DNA from 2 places in the Streptomyces sp. NPDC001100 genome. Region 2 is predicted to be linked to the other one. Evidence: riboswitches for the same ligand, from Rfam matches in the RefSeq annotation. Region 2 holds a riboswitch; the other holds the start of a gene.
What was found. Region 2 has a riboswitch for glycine ahead of gcvT (glycine cleavage system aminomethyltransferase GcvT). Riboswitches for the same ligand answer to the same signal wherever they lie in the genome.
Positions count from the first base shown of each region.

Region 1: another riboswitch for glycine. It lies ahead of gcvP (aminomethyl-transferring glycine dehydrogenase); the one in region 2 lies ahead of gcvT (glycine cleavage system aminomethyltransferase GcvT).

Region 1 is NZ_JBSFKO010000040.1:8,825-17,782, forward strand. Features, by position in the region: gene ACWDEW_RS39590 (DNA polymerase IV) at 1-1,440, shown strand, start outside; gene ACWDEW_RS39595 (PRC-barrel domain-containing protein) at 1,362-1,733, opposite strand; glycine riboswitch at 1,848-1,943, shown strand; gene gcvP (aminomethyl-transferring glycine dehydrogenase) at 2,123-5,008, shown strand; gene ACWDEW_RS39605 (ABC transporter ATP-binding protein) at 5,105-6,169, opposite strand; gene ACWDEW_RS39610 (ABC transporter permease) at 6,166-7,023, opposite strand; gene modA (molybdate ABC transporter substrate-binding protein) at 7,020-7,841, opposite strand; partial or broken gene ACWDEW_RS39620 (molybdopterin-dependent oxidoreductase) at 8,047-8,537, shown strand; partial or broken gene ACWDEW_RS39625 (xanthine dehydrogenase family protein molybdopterin-binding subunit) at 8,449-8,958, opposite strand, start outside.
Region 2 is NZ_JBSFKO010000004.1:74,387-83,344, forward strand. Features, by position in the region: gene glyA (serine hydroxymethyltransferase) at 54-1,313, opposite strand; gene gcvH (glycine cleavage system protein GcvH) at 1,328-1,708, opposite strand; gene gcvT (glycine cleavage system aminomethyltransferase GcvT) at 1,827-2,948, opposite strand; glycine riboswitch at 2,983-3,101, opposite strand; glycine riboswitch at 3,102-3,215, opposite strand; gene ACWDEW_RS06750 (AAA family ATPase) at 3,365-4,054, shown strand; gene ACWDEW_RS06755 (enhanced serine sensitivity protein SseB) at 4,119-4,904, shown strand; gene ACWDEW_RS06760 (enhanced serine sensitivity protein SseB C-terminal domain-containing protein) at 5,081-5,869, shown strand; gene ACWDEW_RS06765 (ABC transporter permease) at 6,207-7,214, shown strand; gene ACWDEW_RS06770 (ABC transporter substrate-binding protein) at 7,286-8,958, shown strand, end outside.

The sequences.
Region 1 (8,958 bases), on a different contig from region 2:
GCATCCAAGCCGAGCCTGCGCGGGAAGGCCGTCGTCGTGGGCGGTCTCGGGCCGCGCGGGGTGGTGGCCACCGCCTCGTACGAGGCACGGGTTTTCGGGGTGAACTCGGCGATGCCCATGGCCCAGGCGCGCAGACTCGCTCCGAACGCCGCGTATCTCGTGCCGCGCTTCGGGTTCTACCGGTCGATCAGCGAGCAGGTGATGGCCCTGCTGCGGGCGCTGTCGCCGCTTGTGGAGCCGCTGAGCCTGGACGAGGCGTTCGTGGATCTGGAGGCCGGTGAGGCGGCCTGGGACGCCGAGTCCGCGCGGCGGGCCGGGGAGCGGCTCCGCGCCGACATACGGGCGGTCACGGGGCTCACCGGCTCGGTCGGTCTCGCGGCCTCCAAGATGCTCGCGAAGATCGCCTCCGAGCGGGCCAAGCCCGACGGGCTGGTGCTGATCGAGCCGGGGAGCGAGCGGGCGCTGCTGGGACCGTTGTCGGTGCGCACGCTGCCGGGGGTCGGACCGGCGACGGGCGACCATCTGCGGCGGGCCGGGATCACCACGGTCGACGAGATCGCCGAGGCGGGCGAGGACGAGCTCGTACGACTGGTCGGCAAGGCGCACGGGCACGCGCTGTACGCCATGGCGCTCGCGCACGACGAGCGGCCCGTGGTGGCCGAGCGGGAGACCAAGTCGGTGTCCGTCGAGGACACCTACGACGTGGACATCCACGATCGGATCCGGGTGGGCCTGGAGGTGCAGCGCCTAGCCGACCGGTGTGTACGGCGGCTGCGGGGCGCCGGGCTGTCGGGGCGGACCATCGTGCTCAAGGTGCGGCGGTACGACTTCTCGACGCTGACGCGCTCCGAGACGCTGCGCGGGCCCACCGACGACCCGGGGGTGGTGCGGGAGGCAGCGGCGCGGTTGCTGGACTCCGTGGACACCACGGGCGGGGTGCGGCTGCTGGGGGTGGGTGTCTCCGGGCTCGCCGACTACACGCAGGAGGACCTGTTCGCGCAGGCGGCGGGGGAGCAGGCCGACCTTCTTGAGGAGGAGCACACGGAGGAGGAAGAGGGAGGGGAGCAGCCGGCGCCCGTCGAGCGGCGCTGGCCCGCGGGCCACGATGTGCGTCACGCCGGGTTCGGGCACGGGTGGGTGCAGGGCAGCGGGCTGGGGCGGGTCACCGTGCGGTTTGAGACGCCGGAGGATGCCGGGCCCGGGCGGGTGCGGACGTTCCGGACCGACGATCCCGAGCTGGAGCCGGCGGAGCCGCTGCCGTTGGTGACGCGGGACGCGGGTGAACTGGCCGTGGCATCAGGGCAGTTGGTGGCGCCGCCCCCGGAGAATCGAAGACCCGCCGACCCTCTCGCCGCCTCGGCTCAGGCGTCGTCCGAGCCCGCCAGTCTGCCGAAGTCGCGGTCCGGGAGGGAGGGCGGTGGGGCCACGTCGAGGCCGTAGTGGTGGTAGAGCTGGAGTTCCTGGTCGGGGGAGAGGTGGCGGCCCACGCCGAAGTCGGGGGCGTCCTTGATCAGGGAGCGGTCGAAGGGGATGTGCAGGGTGCCCTCGATGAGCTCGCTGGGCTCCAGGGGGACGAAGGCGTCCCTGGAGAACAGGCCGGTGCGTATGGCCGCCCACTCCGGTACACCGGTCGCGTCGTCGAGGTAGACCTCGTCGATCGTGCCGATCTTGGCGCCGGTGCGGTCGAACGCCTTGCGGCCGATCAGGTTGCGCGGATCGATATCGGTCTGCACGGGCCCTCCTCCTGGTCGCAACTCATTCGTAAACTCTACAAAAGAGCACAATCGGGCCGGTGGCCACTCGAAAGCTCGGCTGCACCGCTCGCTGGTAGGCTGGCGAGCGGCTGCTGACCCCGTGCGGGAGAGTCCTCCAGACTTCATCGGAGGCGCCGAAGGAGCAAATCCTCCCCGGAATCTCTCAGGCCCACGTACCGCACGGACGAGGTCACTCTGGAAAGCAGGGCGGGTGCCGGCGACGGCCCTCGCTCTCACCGACGGTGAAAGCCGGTGACCCTCGGGTGACCGGTGAAGCTCTCAGGTTGAGATGACAGAGGGGGAGGCCGTCCGGCACCCCACTGTCGTGGTGCCCTCGAAGGTCGTGTCCGACCAGGAGGCCTCCCAAAATGACCACCCCTCGCACTTCGCTCTCCGAGCTCGAACAGGGCATCCCGTTCGAGCAGCGCCACATCGGCCCCGACCAGGAAGCGCGGGCCAAGATGCTCGCGCAGGTCGGCTACGGCTCGCTCGACGAGCTCACGGCCGCCGCGGTCCCCGATGTGATCAAGAACGCCGATTCCCTGGACCTGCCCGGTGCTCGTACCGAGGCCGAGGTGCTGGCCGAGCTGCGTTCCCTCGCGGACCGCAACGAGGTCCTCGGTTCCATGATCGGACTCGGGTACTACGGGACCTTCACCCCGCCCGTGATCCTGCGCAATGTCATGGAGAACCCGGCCTGGTACACGGCCTACACGCCGTACCAGCCGGAGATCTCCCAGGGGCGGCTCGAAGCCCTCCTCAACTTCCAGACCATGGTCGCCGACCTCACCGGGCTGCCGACCTCCGGCGCCTCCCTGCTCGACGAGGGCACGGCCGCCGCCGAGGCCGTGGCGCTCTCGCGGCGCATGGGTAAGAACAAGAAGGGTCTGTTCCTGGTCGACGCGGACGCGCTGCCGCAGACCATCGCCGTCATCGAGACCCGCGCCGAGCCGGCCGGTGTCGAGGTCGTCGTCGCCGACCTCAGCGACGGCATCCCGGCCGACATCGCCGAGCGCGAGATCAACGGCGTGCTCGTGCAGTACCCGGGCGCCTCCGGTGCCGTACGCGACATCAAGCCGCTGATCGAGCAGGCCCACGCGCTCGGCGCCCTCGTCACCGTCGCCGCCGATCTCCTCGCGCTCACGCTGCTCAAGTCGCCCGGCGAGCTGGGCGCGGACATCGCGGTCGGTACGACGCAACGCTTCGGGGTGCCGATGGGCTTCGGCGGGCCGCACGCCGGATACATGGCCGTGCACGAGAAGTTCGCGCGCAGCCTGCCCGGGCGGCTCGTGGGCGTCTCCGTCGACGCCGACGGACACAAGGCCTACCGCCTCGCCCTGCAGACCCGCGAACAGCACATCCGCCGCGAGAAGGCCACCAGCAACATCTGCACCGCCCAGGTGCTCCTCGCCGTCATGGCCGGCATGTACGCCGTCTACCACGGGCCCGAGGGGCTCAAGGGCATCGCGCGGCGGACGCACCGGTACGCCACGATCCTCGCCGCCGGGCTCACCGCCGGCGGTGTCGAGGTTGTCCACGGCGGCTACTTCGACACGCTGACCGCGCGCGTTCCCGGCCGGGCCGCCGAGGCCGTCGCCGCCGCCCGCGAGGACGGGGTCAACCTCCACCTCGTGGACGCGGACCAGGTGTCCATCGCCTGCGACGAGACCACCACCCGCGCCCAACTGGCCGCCGTATGGGCCGCGTTCGGGGTCGAAGGGGACATCGAGGCGCTCGACGCGACCGCTGAGGACACGCTGCCCGAGGCGCTGCTGCGGAACGACGCGTACCTCACGCACCCCGTCTTCCGGGACCACCGTTCCGAGACCGCGATGCTGCGCTACCTGCGCAAGCTGGCCGACCGGGACTACGCGCTAGACCGGGGCATGATCCCGCTGGGCTCCTGCACGATGAAGCTCAACGCGACCACCGAGATGGAGCCGGTCACCTGGCCCGAGTTCGGGCAGCTGCACCCCTTCGCGCCCGCCGAGCAGGCGCAGGGATACCTCACGCTCATCAGGGAGTTGGAGGAGCGGCTGGCCGAGGTCACCGGGTACGACAAGGTGTCGCTGCAGCCCAACGCCGGTTCGCAGGGCGAGTTGGCCGGACTGCTGGCGGTGCGTGGGTACCACCGGGCCAACGGTGACGAGCAGCGGACCGTGTGTCTGATCCCGTCCTCCGCGCACGGCACGAATGCCGCGAGTGCCGTGATGGCCGGGATGAAGGTCGTCGTCGTGAAGACCGCCGAGGACGGCGAGATCGACGTCGAGGACCTGCGGGCGAAGATCGAGCAGTACCGCGACGAGCTGTCGGTGCTGATGATCACCTACCCGTCCACGCACGGGGTGTTCGAGGAGCACGTCGCCGACATCTGCGCGCAGGTCCACGAGGCGGGCGGGCAGGTCTACGTCGACGGCGCCAACCTCAACGCCCTTGTGGGGCTTGCCAAGCCGGGGCACTTCGGCGGCGATGTCTCGCATCTGAATCTGCACAAGACGTTCTGCATTCCGCACGGTGGGGGTGGGCCGGGTGTCGGGCCGGTGGGCGTGCGCTCGCACCTGGCGCCGTATCTGCCGAACCATCCCTTGCAGCCTGCGGCCGGTCCTGAGACGGGAGTTGGGCCGATCTCCGCTGCTCCCTGGGGCTCGGCCGGGATTCTGCCGATCTCCTGGGCGTACGTCCGGCTCATGGGCGGCGAGGGGCTGAAGCGCGCCACGCAGGTGGCGGTCCTCAGCGCCAACTACATCGCCAAGCGGCTCGAACCGCACTACCCCGTGCTCTACACCGGGCCCGGCGGGCTCGTCGCGCACGAGTGCATCATCGATCTGCGGCCGATCAGCAAGGCGACCGGTGTCTCCGTCGACGACATCGCCAAGCGGCTCATCGACTACGGCTTCCACGCGCCGACCATGTCGTTCCCGGTGGCCGGCACGCTGATGATCGAGCCGACCGAGTCCGAGGACCTGATCGAGCTGGACCGGTTCTGCGAGGCGATGATCGCGATTCGCGGAGAGATCGAGAAGGTCGGCGCGGGGGAGTGGCCGGCCGAGGACAACCCGCTGCGGAACGCGCCGCACACCGCTGCCGCGTTGGGTGGGGAGTGGGGGCACGCCTACTCGCGCGAGGAGGCTGTCTTCCCGGCGGGTGTTTCCGTTGCCGACAAGTACTGGCCGCCTGTGCGGCGGATCGACCAGGCCTTTGGGGACAGGAACCTTGTTTGTTCCTGCCCGCCGTTGGATGCGTACGAGGACTGAGGCTCGGAGTTCGGCTGCGGGTCCGTTGCGGCTGGGCGCGCCCCGTGGCGGAGCCACAAATTGATACAGCCCCGCGTCCTGAAGGAGCGCTCTGGCTCAGGTTGGATATGAGTGGGTCTGGGTTGCCTTGACGGCGGCCCAGACCGACGCCCCCTGATGCAGGTCCAGTTCGGCTGCTGCCGGTGTCGTCAGGTCTGCTGCCAGGGGGAGTTCGCCGGTCAGGTCGACGCGGATCTGGTCGCCGTGGGTTTCCAGGCCCGCTACCTCGCAGTGCCAGAGGTTGCGGGCGCTGGCGCCGGTCGGGCGGTCTCGGAAGAGAGTCACCGCGCTTGGTGGGAACGCCACGAACACCTCGCCGGTCAGGTCCTCCGTGGTGGTGATCGTGGGGCCGGTGTCGAGTGTGACCGTGTGGCCGTCGGCGCTGCCCTTGTAGAGGTTGAGGCCGACGAGTTGGGCGATGTAGTCCGTGCGCGGGTGGCGGGCGATGTCGGCGGGGGTGCCCTGCTGGACGATCGTGCCGTGCTCGATCACCACCAGCCGGTCGGCCAACACCATGGCGTCCAGGGGGTCGTGGGTGACCAGGACGGCTACCGCTTCGAACTCCGCGAGATGGCGGCGGAGTTGGGCCCGTACGTCCAGGCGGGTGCGGGCGTCCAGGGCGGCCAGGGGTTCGTCGAGGAGCAGGAGGCGTGGGTGGGTCGCCAACGCCCTTGCCACGGCCACGCGTTGAGCCTGGCCGCCGGAGAGTCCCCGGGGCTTGGCGCTCGCGTGCTCGGTGAGGCCCATCCTCTCCAGCCACTCGGCGGCGATGGCCCGGGACTCCGCCTTGGTCGCGCCCTGGCAGCGCGGGCCGAAACCGACGTTGTCGAGTGCGGTGAGGTGCGGGAAGAGGAGGTAGTCCTGGAAGACGACTCCCACCGGGCGGGACTCCGGGGGCATACGGTCCAACTCCGTGCCGTCCAGCCGTAGATGACCGTCCGTCAGGCCGACCAGGCCGGCCAGGGCTCGCAACGCGGTTGTCTTGCCCGCGCCGTTGGGGCCGAGGAGGGCGACCACGTCTCCCGGTGCGGCGGCCAGCTCGACGTCCAGGCGGAAGGTGCCGCGGTCCACGACGAGATGGGCGTCGAGGCCCTTGTCAGGTGTGGTGATGAGGTAGCTCATGAGGTGGTCATCCAGCGGTCCCGAAGTCCTGCCAGGACCGCGATCGAAACGGCCAGGAGGACCAGGCTGAGGGCGATCGCCGCTTCCGGGTCGTTCTGGAGGGCGAGGTAGACCGCGAGGGGCATGGTCTGGGTGCGGCCCGGGAAGTTGCCGGCGAAGGTGATCGTCGCACCGAACTCGCCCAGCGCACGGGCCCAGGCGAGCACCGAGCCGGCTGCGATGCCGGGGGCGATCAGGGGGAGTGTGACCCGGCGGAACGCCGTGAAGCGGGAGGCGCCGAGGGTCTGGGCAGCCTCCTCGTAGCGGGGGTCGGCGGCTCGCAGGGTGCCCTCGACGCTGATGACCAGGAACGGCATCGCGACGAACGCCTCCGCGACCACGACGCCGGTCGTGGTGAAGGGGAGCGTGATGCCGAACCACGAGTCCAGCCACTGGCCCACGACACCGTTGCGACCGAGGGCCAGGAGCAGTGCTACGCCGCCCACCACGGGGGGCAGGACCAGCGGGAGCGTCACCAGGGCCCGGACGACGCGGCGGCCGGGAAACTCCGTGCGGGCCAGCAGCCAGGCCAGTGGCACGCCCAGGACCAGGCACACGGCGGTCGCCAAGGTCGCGCTCAGCAGGGAGAGTTGGAGCGCCTGCCAGACCTCCGTGCTGGTGAGTTGGGACGGCAGCGACCGCCAGGGGGCCCGTACGAGAAGGGCGAGCAGCGGGAGGAGCAGGAACGCCAGCCCCACGAGCGCGGGCACCAGCAGGGGCAACGGCACCCCGTGCCCGGGCATCCGGACGCGGCGACGCCGCGGGCCGCCCTTCAGGGTCTCGGCCGCGGCGTCGGAGGTGTCGAGTTGGGTCACGGCTTGAGGAAGCCCGCCGCGGACAGCACCTTCTGGCCCTCGGCGGACTGCACCAGCGCGATGAACGCCTTGGCGGCGACGGCGTTGGGCGCGTTCTTCAGGAGGACGATCGGGTAGTCGTTGATGGCGTCGGCGGACTCGGGGAACTCGACGCCCTCCACCTTGCTGCCGGCCGCGTGCACGTCGGTCTTGTAGACGACCGCCGCGTCGGCCTCCTTCAGCACCACCTTGTTGAGGGCGGACTTGACGTCCTCCTCGTACGACACCGGGGTGAGCTTCAACTTGCTTGCCGTCAGCGCCTTTTGGGCCGCGGCGCCGCACGGCACCGTCTTGTCGCAGAGCACGACCTTGAGGCCGGACTTGGTGAGGTCCTTCAGGGAGGCCACCTTGTCGGGGTTGCCCGGCAGGGTGGCGATCTCCAGCTGGTTGCGGACGAACGTGGCCGGGGTGCCGACGCCGTCCCCCTTGTCCGTGACGATCGCCATGGTCTTGGGGCTCGCGGCGGCGAACACATCGGCCGGGGCACCGCTGGTGATGCTCGCGGCGAGGGCGTCGCTGCCGGCGAAGTTGAAGGTGACCTTGGTACCCGGGTGCGCCGTCTCGAACTCCTTGCCCAGGGTCGTGAACGACTCCTTGAGCGAGGCGGCGGCGAAGACGGTGACGGTGCCGGACATCTTCGGGGACGCGGACGCCGAGGTGTTGGACTTAGAGGAGGACGAGTCGTCGCTGGAGGAGCAGGCGCTCAGGGCCAGCAGCGCGGCGGCTCCGGCCCCCGCAACCTGCAGGGTCCGGCGGGTCCGACGCGCGGAACGGGTCATCACGGTTCTACTCCTCTGATTCTGCCGATAACGGATGGTCGCGCCCTTGCCCGACCGCAACGGCCGTGCCGCGATGATACTGCCGCATATGCAAGGTGTAAGTCTCCTGTCGCATCGCATGAGCTGTGCTATTCCCTTGTGGGGTGCGCATGTGCGTTTGTACGGGACTGCCGTCCGGGCATCACATTCCGGGAGGTGACGGCTCGTGACGCTCGCGCAGCTCGACCTGACGGGGGACCTCGCCCGGCCCGCCCGGCTCACCGTGCCCGACCTGCTGAACTGGCCGCTGCACCGGGTGCGGTCAGCTTCGAGTGCGCCACCAGCGGCACCCAGGTCCACCGCTTCGCGGGACCACGGCTCTACGACGTCCTGTCCGCGGCCGGTCCCGGCTTCGACCCCGTCCGCCGCAAGGACCGGTTGCGCTTCCTCATCGCGGTGAGCGGTACGGACGGGCACCACGCGCTGCTGTCCTGGGCCGAGATCGACCCCGACTTCGCTCATGCCCCTGTTCTGCTCGCCGTGAGCATCGACGACACCCCGCTCGACCGTGCCGGGCCGCAACTGGTGCTTCCGCAGGACCGTTGCGGGGCCCGGCACATCAGCGGGATCAGTGCGATACGGGTGGACGGGGGGTACGGCGCGGCGAGTCGGCCAGTGCCGGCCACCCCCGGTCGCGGGTCGGCGGAAGGTCGGTGAAGCGGACGCCCGTCGCGTCCCGCAGGGCGTTGGCGAAGGCGGGCGCGACCGGGTTGAAGGGACTCTCGCTCATCGACTTGGCGCCCAACGGCCCGATGGCGTCCGCCGTTTCCATGAAGTGCACCTCGGTGCGCGGCACGTCCACGTACTGCGGGAGCCGGTAGCGGCGGAACGCGGCCGTCTCCACTCTCCACCGCGCCCTGCCCGTCGATGCGGACGCTCTCGAAGAGGGTCGCGCCGAGCGCCTGGGCGACCCCACCCTCCACCTGGCCCCGGCACTGCATCGGGTTCATCACCGTTCCCGCGTCCGCCGCGTGCACACTGCGCAGGATGCGGATCTCGCCCGTGTCCGGGTCCACGGAGACCCTGAACCACTGCGCGTTGAAGGCCACGGAACGCGGGGTGCCGCCGAAGTGTCCGT
Region 2 (8,958 bases):
GCCCCCGGTGGGCGACTACAGCCCGGCGGACCGGGCAGGGCCCGATACGCGGACTACAGACCCGGATACAGCGGGTACTTCTCCGCCAGCGCCGTGACCCGGGCCTTCAGGCCCGCCACGTCGTACGACGGCTTGAGCGTCTCCGCGATGACGTCCGCGACCTCGGCGAAGTCCTCGGCACCGAAGCCGCGGGTCGCCAGCGCCGGCGTGCCGATGCGCAGGCCGGAGGTGACCATCGGGGGCCGCGGGTCGTTCGGGACGGCGTTGCGGTTGACCGTGATGCCGACCTCGTGGAGCCGGTCCTCGGCCTGCTGTCCGTCGAGTTCGGAGTTCCGCAGGTCGACCAGGACGAGGTGCACGTCCGTGCCGCCCGACAGGACGTCGACCCCTACGGCCTTCACGTCGTCCCGCACCAGGCGCTCGGCGAGCAGCCTGGCACCCTCAACCGTACGCCGCTGGCGCTCCTTGAAGTCCTCGCCCGCCGCGACCTTGAAGGAGACGGCCTTGGCGGCGATCACATGCTCCAGCGGACCGCCCTGGAAGCCGGGGAAGACGGAGGAGTTCAGCTTCTTCGCGAACGACTGCCTGGCGAGGATGATCCCGCCGCGCGGGCCGCCCAGCGTCTTGTGGGTGGTGGAGGTGACGACGTCCGCGTACGGGACGGGGTTCGGGTGGAGGCCGGCCGCCACCAGGCCCGCGAAGTGCGCCATGTCGACCCACAGGTACGCCTCGACCTCGTCCGCGATCCGGCGGAACTCGGCGAAGTCCAGCTGCCGCGGGTACGCCGACCAGCCCGCGATGATGACCTTCGGGCGGTGCTCCTTGGCGAGCTTCTCCAGCTCGGCCATGTCGACCAGACCGGTCTGCGCGTCCACGTGGTAGGCGACCACGTCGAACTGCCTGCCCGAGAAGTTCAGCCGCATCCCGTGGGTGAGGTGGCCGCCGTGCGCCAGGTCGAGGCCGAGGATGGTGTCGCCGGGCTGGGCCAGCGCGAACAGGGCGGCCTGGTTGGCGGAGGCGCCCGAGTGCGGCTGCACGTTGGCGTACTCGGCGCCGAACAGCTCCTTGACCCGGTCGATCGCGATCTGCTCGGCCACGTCGACGTACTCGCAGCCGCCGTAGTAACGACGGCCCGGGTACCCCTCGGCGTACTTGTTGGTGAGGACGGAGCCCTGCGCCTCCATGACCGCGACCGGAGCGAAGTTCTCCGAGGCGATCATCTCCAGCGTGGACTGCTGACGGCGCAGCTCGGCGTCGACCGCGGCGGCGATGTCCGGGTCGAGCTCGTGCAGGGGCGTGTTCAGGACGGACATGGTTCTGCGACTCCTCAGCCGGCGGTGAAGGCGGTGTACTCGTCGGCGGAGAGCAGGTCGCCGGGCTCCTCCGTGATCCGCACCTTGAACAGCCAACCGCCCTCGAAGGGCTCGGAGTTGACCAGTGCGGGTTCGTCCACGACGGCCGAGTTGATCTCCACGACCTCACCGGTGACCGGCGCGTACAGGTCCGACACCGACTTGGTCGACTCCAGCTCGCCGCAGGACTCGCCCGCGGTCACCGTGGTGCCGACCTCGGGGAGCTGGGCGTAGACGACGTCGCCGAGCGCGTTGGCCGCGTACTCGGTGATGCCGACGGTCGCGACACCGTCGACGGCGGCCGTCAGCCACTCGTGTTCCTTGCTGTACCGCAGATTCTCGGGGTGGTTGCTCATGGCGTGAATTCTCCTGTACGCGGGGGAGTGCTGGTGAAGGGGGGAATGCGGAAGGGATCGCCGAACAGGGGGAACAGAGGCGATCCGCCCGGTCACGGACTCGACGCTACGACGACTGTCACTTCCGGCGCTTGTAGAACGGCAGCGCCACGACCTCGTACGGCTCGTGGCTGCCCCGGATGTCCACGCCGACACCGGCCGTGCCCGGCGCCGAGTGCGCGGCGTCGACGTAGGCCATCGCGATGGGCCTGCCCAGCGTGGGGGAGGGGGCGCCGGAGGTGATCTCGCCGATCACCCGGCCGTCGGCGACGACGGAGTACCCGGCGCGCGGGACCCGGCGGCCCTCGGCGATCAGGCCGACCAGGACGCGCGGCGGCTGCTCGGCGGCGCGCTCGGCGGCGGCCTCAAGAGCCGTGCGCCCGACGAAGTCGCCGTCCTTCTCGAACTTCACGACCCGGCCGAGCCCGGCGTCGAACGGGGTGAGGGCGGTCGACAGCTCGTGGCCGTACAGCGGCATGCCCGCCTCCAGGCGGAGCGTGTCCCGGCAGGACAGGCCGCAGGGGATCAGCCCGGCCGCGGCTCCGGCCTCGGTCAGTGCCTCCCACAGCTTCTCCGCGTCACCGGGGGCGACGAACAGCTCGAAGCCGTCCTCGCCGGTGTAGCCGGTGCGCGCGATCAGCGCGGGGACACCCGCGACCGTGCCGGGCAGACCGGCGTAGTACTTGAGGCCGTCGAGGTCGGCGTCGGTGAGCGAGGCGAGGATGCCGGGGGACTCGGGGCCCTGGACGGCGAGCAGCGCGTACGCGTCACGGTCGTCGCGGACGTCGGCGTCGAAGCCCTCGGCTCGCTCGACCAGCGAGTCCAGGACAATCTGGGCGTTGGACGCGTTGGCGACGACCATGTACTCGGTCTCGGCCAGCCGGTAGACGATGAGGTCGTCGAGGATGCCGCCGTCGGCCTGGCAGATCATGGTGTAGCGGGCGCGGCCGACGCCCACGGAGGCGATGTTGCCGACGAGCGCGTAGTTGAGGAGTTGGGCCGCGTCCGGTCCGGTGACCGTGATCTCGCCCATGTGCGAGAGGTCGAAGAGGCCGGCCTTCGTGCGGACGGCGAGGTGTTCGTCGCGCTCGGAGCCGTAGCGCAGCGGCATGTCCCAGCCGGCGAAGTCGGTCATCGTCGCACCGAGCGAGCGGTGCAGCGCGTCGAGCGCGGTACGACGGGGGGCGGCGGTACTGCTCATCGGTCGGTCTCCCAAGGCATGACGGCGAGGTCGTTCCTCCCCATCTGTCATCGGAACCTGAGAGGTTCGCCATGACCGCGCGGGACACGCACGGGTCACGGGTTGCACCTTGGGTGGGACCACCGGCGACGGCGGTCCGCTTTTCAGATGTGCCTCGCCCGCGCGGTAACTGGGCCTGAGAGATTCAAGGGAGGGACTTGCTCCTTCGGCGCCCCGAGCGTCGTACGACTGACGACGTACGACCGGGGACTCTCCCGCGCGGATTCAAGCGGCCGGTATGCAGTTAGGCGCGCACATCATCGCACAGGCTTTGTAACAGGCCTGTGGCCGGAAGCGAACGGAACCGCGAGACACCGTGCATTACCTTCTCTTTACGTTCGTTGGGGAGAATCTTTCCTGACCCCGCAGGGAGGACGATCACGGTGACAAGGACCACGGTGTACGCCACGACCTCGGCCGTAACGCTGCCCGAGCAGCCCTCGGCCCCGGCCGGGGAGGCATGCCCGGCCCGCCCGGCACCGGTCGTCCGCGACCTCCGCGAGCGCGCCGGCCGCAGCCCGCACGGACTCCGCTTCGGCCGCCGCGACCTGGTCGTGGTCACCGGCCTGCCCGGCAGCGGCAAGTCCACGCTGATGCGGCGCGCGGTCAGCGGCGACGGAGCCCGCGTCGACAGCCAGGACGCGAGGGACCGCTGGGAGACTCGGGCGTCCCGTATATCTGGCCTCCTCCCGTACGCGGTCTACCGCCCCCTGGTCCGCCTCGCCCACTACGCCGGACTGCGCCGCACCCTGCGCTCCGCGTCCGGAGCCGTCGTGCACGACTGCGGCACCCAGACCTGGGTGCGCGGCTGGCTGGCCCGCGCCGCCCACCGCCGCGGCGGCACCCTGCACCTGGTGTTCCTCGACGTCAGCCCGGACACCGCGCTCGACGGCCAGCGCGAGCGCGGCCGGGGCGTCTCGCGGTACGCGTTCCTGCGCCACCGCCGGGCCGCCGCCCGCCTGTTGTGCGCCGTGGAGCGCGGCGACCTGCCGCACGGCGTGGGCTCGGCGGTCCTGCTGGACCGGGACGCGGCGGACGTGCTGCGCCGGATCGACTTCGCGGACTGAGCCGCTAGCCTTTTCCGTCACAGCACGTTTACAGCAGGCGGTTTCACCAGCAGGCGGTAGGTAGATGGACTTCCCGGCGGACTTCCCCGGTCAGGCGTACCCCCACCCGCATCCGCACGGCGGATGGCCCGGCAACGAGCTGGAGGAGGTGCTCTCGGTCTCCCTCGGCCTGCCCTCGGCCGGCGGCCGGATCATCGAGGTGCTGTCCCGCAGCTTCGTCTGGGTCCCGCTGCCCAGCGGCGGCGGCCCGCACAGCGGACCCCTGGACCTGCCCACGCTGGACATCGACGGGCAGGCCTTCGTCCCGGTCTTCAGCTCCGAGGAGCAGTTCCGCCAGGTCGTCGGCTCGCATCTGTCGTTCACGATCGCGCCCGCGGTGGAGTTCGCCCGCGGGCTGCCCCCGCAGGTGGGCATCGCGGTGAACCCGGACGGCGTGGTCGGCATCCCGCTCCCGCCCGCCGCCGTGGCCGAACTGTGCCGCATCGGCCGCAGCGCCCTGGACGGCCCCACCAGCGGCGGCCGGGTCCGCCTCTTCGAACCCGACTGGCAGGACGACCCGGTCGACTTCCTCGCCGCGGCCTCCGCCGAGTTCGCCGCCATCGGCGTGGTCGGCACCGCCCGCCGCTGCCTGGCCGCGATCGAGACCGCCGACCCGGTCATGTTCGTGGGTGTGGAACTGACCAACTGGGACGGCGACCTGAGGGCGGCCCCCATGGACGCCCTGTCCCGCGCCCTCACCAGGGCCGAGGTCAAATGGCCGGTCAACCTGGTCCTCCTCGACGTGACACAGGACCCGGTGGCGGAGTGGATGCGCCAGACAGTGCGTCCTTTCTATACACAGGGTCACTAGCAATCGCCGTTGAGGGCAGCTGGCCCGGGGGCGCGGGGCTGTGTCGATTTGCGGCTCTGCCGCAGGGCGCGACAAGCCACGACGCACCCGCACTCGCCAACGGACACTGAGCCCCCACCCATTGGGCGCTTAAGCTGGACCCCAACGCAGGCCAACCACCAGAAGGGGCGGTACACGTGAGCGCCAGCGGCACCGCGACCGGCCAGGTCGAGCACATGCTGCGCCAGGTGACGCCCGGGCGCTACGACGCCTACGAGGCGCTCCTGCGCGCCCTCGCGACCCCCCACTCCGGCCAGATCTGGATGCTCCTGTGGCACGGCCAGTCCGGCTCCCCGGACGCCCAGTACGGAAACATGCACGTGGAGGGCTACGGCTACGCCCCCTGCGTGACCTCCGCCCAGGAGCTCTCCGCCAGCGGCTGGAACCGCTCCTACGAGGTGGTCGACGGCCTGGACGTGGCCCGCACCCTCTACCCCGACCACTTCGGCCTCTGGCTCAACCCGCACGCCCCCGGCGGCGGCGTCGGCATCCCCTGGCTGGACCTGCGCCGCATCGCCACCGGCCTGGAGCGCCAGCCCGCAGGGCCCCTGCGCCTGACGGAGCCGGCGATCGAGGTCCCGCAGTTCTACGGCCTGCTCACGCAGAACGCCCACCGTACCCCGGCGGTCCGCACCCTCCGCCGCGCCTGGGTGCAGCCCGCGCTCGGGGCGCCGTATCTCGCGATCGGTCTGGATGTCTACGACACCAGTCCGCCCGCCGTGGACTCGGTGCGCGCGATGATGCAGCAGTCGATCGGCGCGGTCCCGGACGGGCTGCCGGTGTCGACCGTGGCGATGTCCGACGACTACGACCCGGTGGCCCTGTGGCTGCGGGCGAACGCCCGCCCGTTCTACGACCGCGAGGCCCAAGCGGCGCCCGCCCAGGCGGGCGGGTACGGCTACCCGCCCGCCCGTGGTGGATACTGACCCGGCGAGTCCTCTTCCCCGCTTCTCCGCAGGATTTACGTCGACGACACATTTCTTCGCGCGTAGATCGCGGTCTGGTGCCCCAAAAAGCGCCGAATCGGTGATCTGTCCCAACTGCCCCGCGTCCGGGGGGCGTTACCCGTTGTCCGTATAACGGAACCCTCCAGCCCGCATCACGTTTACGCATCCATTCACCGTCAAGTCTGGCAGCAGATCACCAAAGCGTTGAAGACTCCCGCACCAGGGGCCGTTCGCCCCGATGTACTACGGACTGATCATGGCCGCCACAGCGGCAAGTGTGGGCCGGCTACCGCCGGTTGAGAGGGGTCCCTGCCAGATGACGGCACCATTGCACGAGCCGACTGCGGAAACGGCCCCGAGCGCGGCCGAGGAAGCGGCGGTAGTGAGCGCCGAGACGAAGGGCGTTCAGGGCCGTTCCCTGGGCCGGATCGCCTGGGAACGGCTGAAGCGCGACAAGCTCGCCCTGACGGGCGGCATCGTCGTGCTCGTCCTCATCCTGCTCGCCCTGCTCGCGCCGGTCATCACCAACCTGCTCGGACAGGACCCCGACGTCTACCACGAGAACCTGATCGACCCGCTGTTCAGCACGCCCACCGGTTCCCTGGGCGGCATCAGCGGCGATCACCTGCTGGGCGTCGAGCCGGTCAACGGCCGCGACATCCTCGCCCGCATCCTCTACGGCGCCCGGATCTCGCTGCTGGTCGGCTTCATGTCCGCGGTCGTCGCCGTGGTCCTGGGCACCGTCCTCGGCATCCTCGCCGGCTTCTTCGGTGGCTGGGTCGACTCCGTCATCAGCCGCGTCATGGACGGTCTGCTCGCCTTCCCCCAGCTGCTCTTCATCATCGCGCTGGTCTCCGTGATGCCGAACGACCTGCTCGGCCTGTCCGGGTCGAGCGTGCGCGTCTTCGTGATGATCCTGGTCATCGGCTTCTTCGGCTGGCCCTACATCGGGCGCGTGGTGCGCGGCCAGACGCTCTCGCTGCGGGAGCGCGAGTACGTCGAGGCGGCCCGCTCGCTGGGCGCCGGACGGGCGTACATCCTGTTCAAGGAACTGCTGCCCAACCTGGTGGCGCCCATCGTCGTCTACTCGACGATGATGATCCCCACCAACATCCTCACCGAGGCGGCCCTCAGCTTCCTGGGCGTGGGCGTCAAGCCCCCCACCGCCTCCTGGGGTCAGATGCTGTCGAGCGCGATCGACTACTACGAGTCCGACCCCATGTACATGGTGGTCCCGGGTGTGGCGATCTTCATCACCGTTCTTGCCTTCAACCTCTTCGGCGACGGCGTGCGGGACGCGCTGGACCCGAAGGGCTCTCGCTGAGCCGCCATACCCAAGTGTCCCGTGGCACCAATCACGGGGTCTCTCATCAAAATTCCGGAGGATCCGAGATCGTGACTACCCAACGCACCTCAGGGCGGCGTAAGCAGGCGTTTGCCGCTGCTGCCGCGGTCGCCGCACTGCTGACCACGGCGGCGTGCGGCGGCAGCAACAGCGACGACAAGGGCTCGAGCACCGGCGCCGCGGGCTTCAACGCCGCGAACGAGAAGGTCGCTCAGGCTTCGCTGGCCAAGAAGGGCGGCACGCTGAAGTTCGGCGGCGCCCAGGACGCCGACTTCTGGGACACCACCCGCGGCTACTACGGCTTCATGTGGAACTTCGCCCGCTACTACAGCCGCACGCTCGTCACGAACAAGGCGGCGCCGGGTGCCGAGGGTGCCCAGCTCACTCCGGACCTCGCCACCGGTCTCGCCAAGGTCACCGACGGCGGCAAGACCTACACGTACACCCTGCGTGACGGTTCCACGTGGGAAGACGGCAAGGCGATCACGTCCCAGGACATCAAGTACGGCATAGAGCGCGTGTGGGCGCAGGACGTGCTGTCCGGTGGTCCGACGTACCTGAAGGACGTCCTCGACCCCAAGGGCGAGTACAAGGGCCCCTACAAGGACACGACGAAGGACCATCTCGGTCTGAAGGCGATCGACACGCCGGACGCCAAGACCATCGTCTTCCACCTGCCGAAGGCCAACTCGGACTTCGAGGACATGCTGTCCCTGGTCTCCGCCTCGCCGGTCCGGCAGGACAAGGACACCAAGGCCAAGTACACGCTGCACCCGTTCTCCTCGGGCCCGTACAAGTTCCAGTCCTACACGCCGGGCAAGGACCTCACCCTGGTCCGCAACACCGCGTGGAAGCAGTCCTCGGACCCGGTCCGCAAGGCCTACCCGGACAAGATCACCGTTCAGTTCTTCTCGGACGCCAACCAGCTCGACCAGCGTCTGCTCAACGGTGACATCGACCTCGACATCAACCAGACCGGCATGTCGCCGCAGGGCCGCACCACCGCCCTGAAGCAGCACAAGGCCAACCTGGACAACCCGACCTCGGGTTACATCCGCTACGCGGTCTTCCCGCAGAGCGTCGCGCCGTTCGACAACATCGAGTGCCGCAAGGCCGTGATCCTCGGTGCCGACCACGTGTCGCTGCAGACCGCGCGAGGCGGCCCGGTCGCCGGTGGTGACATCGGCACCAACATGCTGCCGCCGTCCATCCCGGGTGGCGAGGGCCAGAAGTACGACCCGTACGCCATCGCCGGTGCGGACAAGAACGGCAACATCGCCAAGGCCAAGGAAGCCCTCAAGGCCTGCGGCAAGCCGAACGGCTTCTCCACCACCATCGCGGTCCGCAACAACAAGCCGGTCGAGGTGGCCACGGCCCAGTCGCTCCAGGCCTCGCTGAAGAAGATCGGCATCAACGCGCAGATCGACCAGTACGACGGCTCGCAGACCTCCGGCATCATCGGTAGCCCCACGAACGTGAAGAAGAAGGGCTACGGCATCATCATCATGGGCTGGGGCGCCGACTTCCCGTCGGTCCAGGGCTTCGGTCTGCCGCTGTGGGACAGCAAGTACATCGCGCAGAGCGGCAACAACAACTACGCGCTCATCAAGGACAAGACCATCGACGGTCTGTTCGACTCGTACACCACCACCCTTGACGACGCCGGCAAGGCCAAGATCGCCACGGAGATCAACCACAAGGTGATGGAGGGCGCGTACTACCT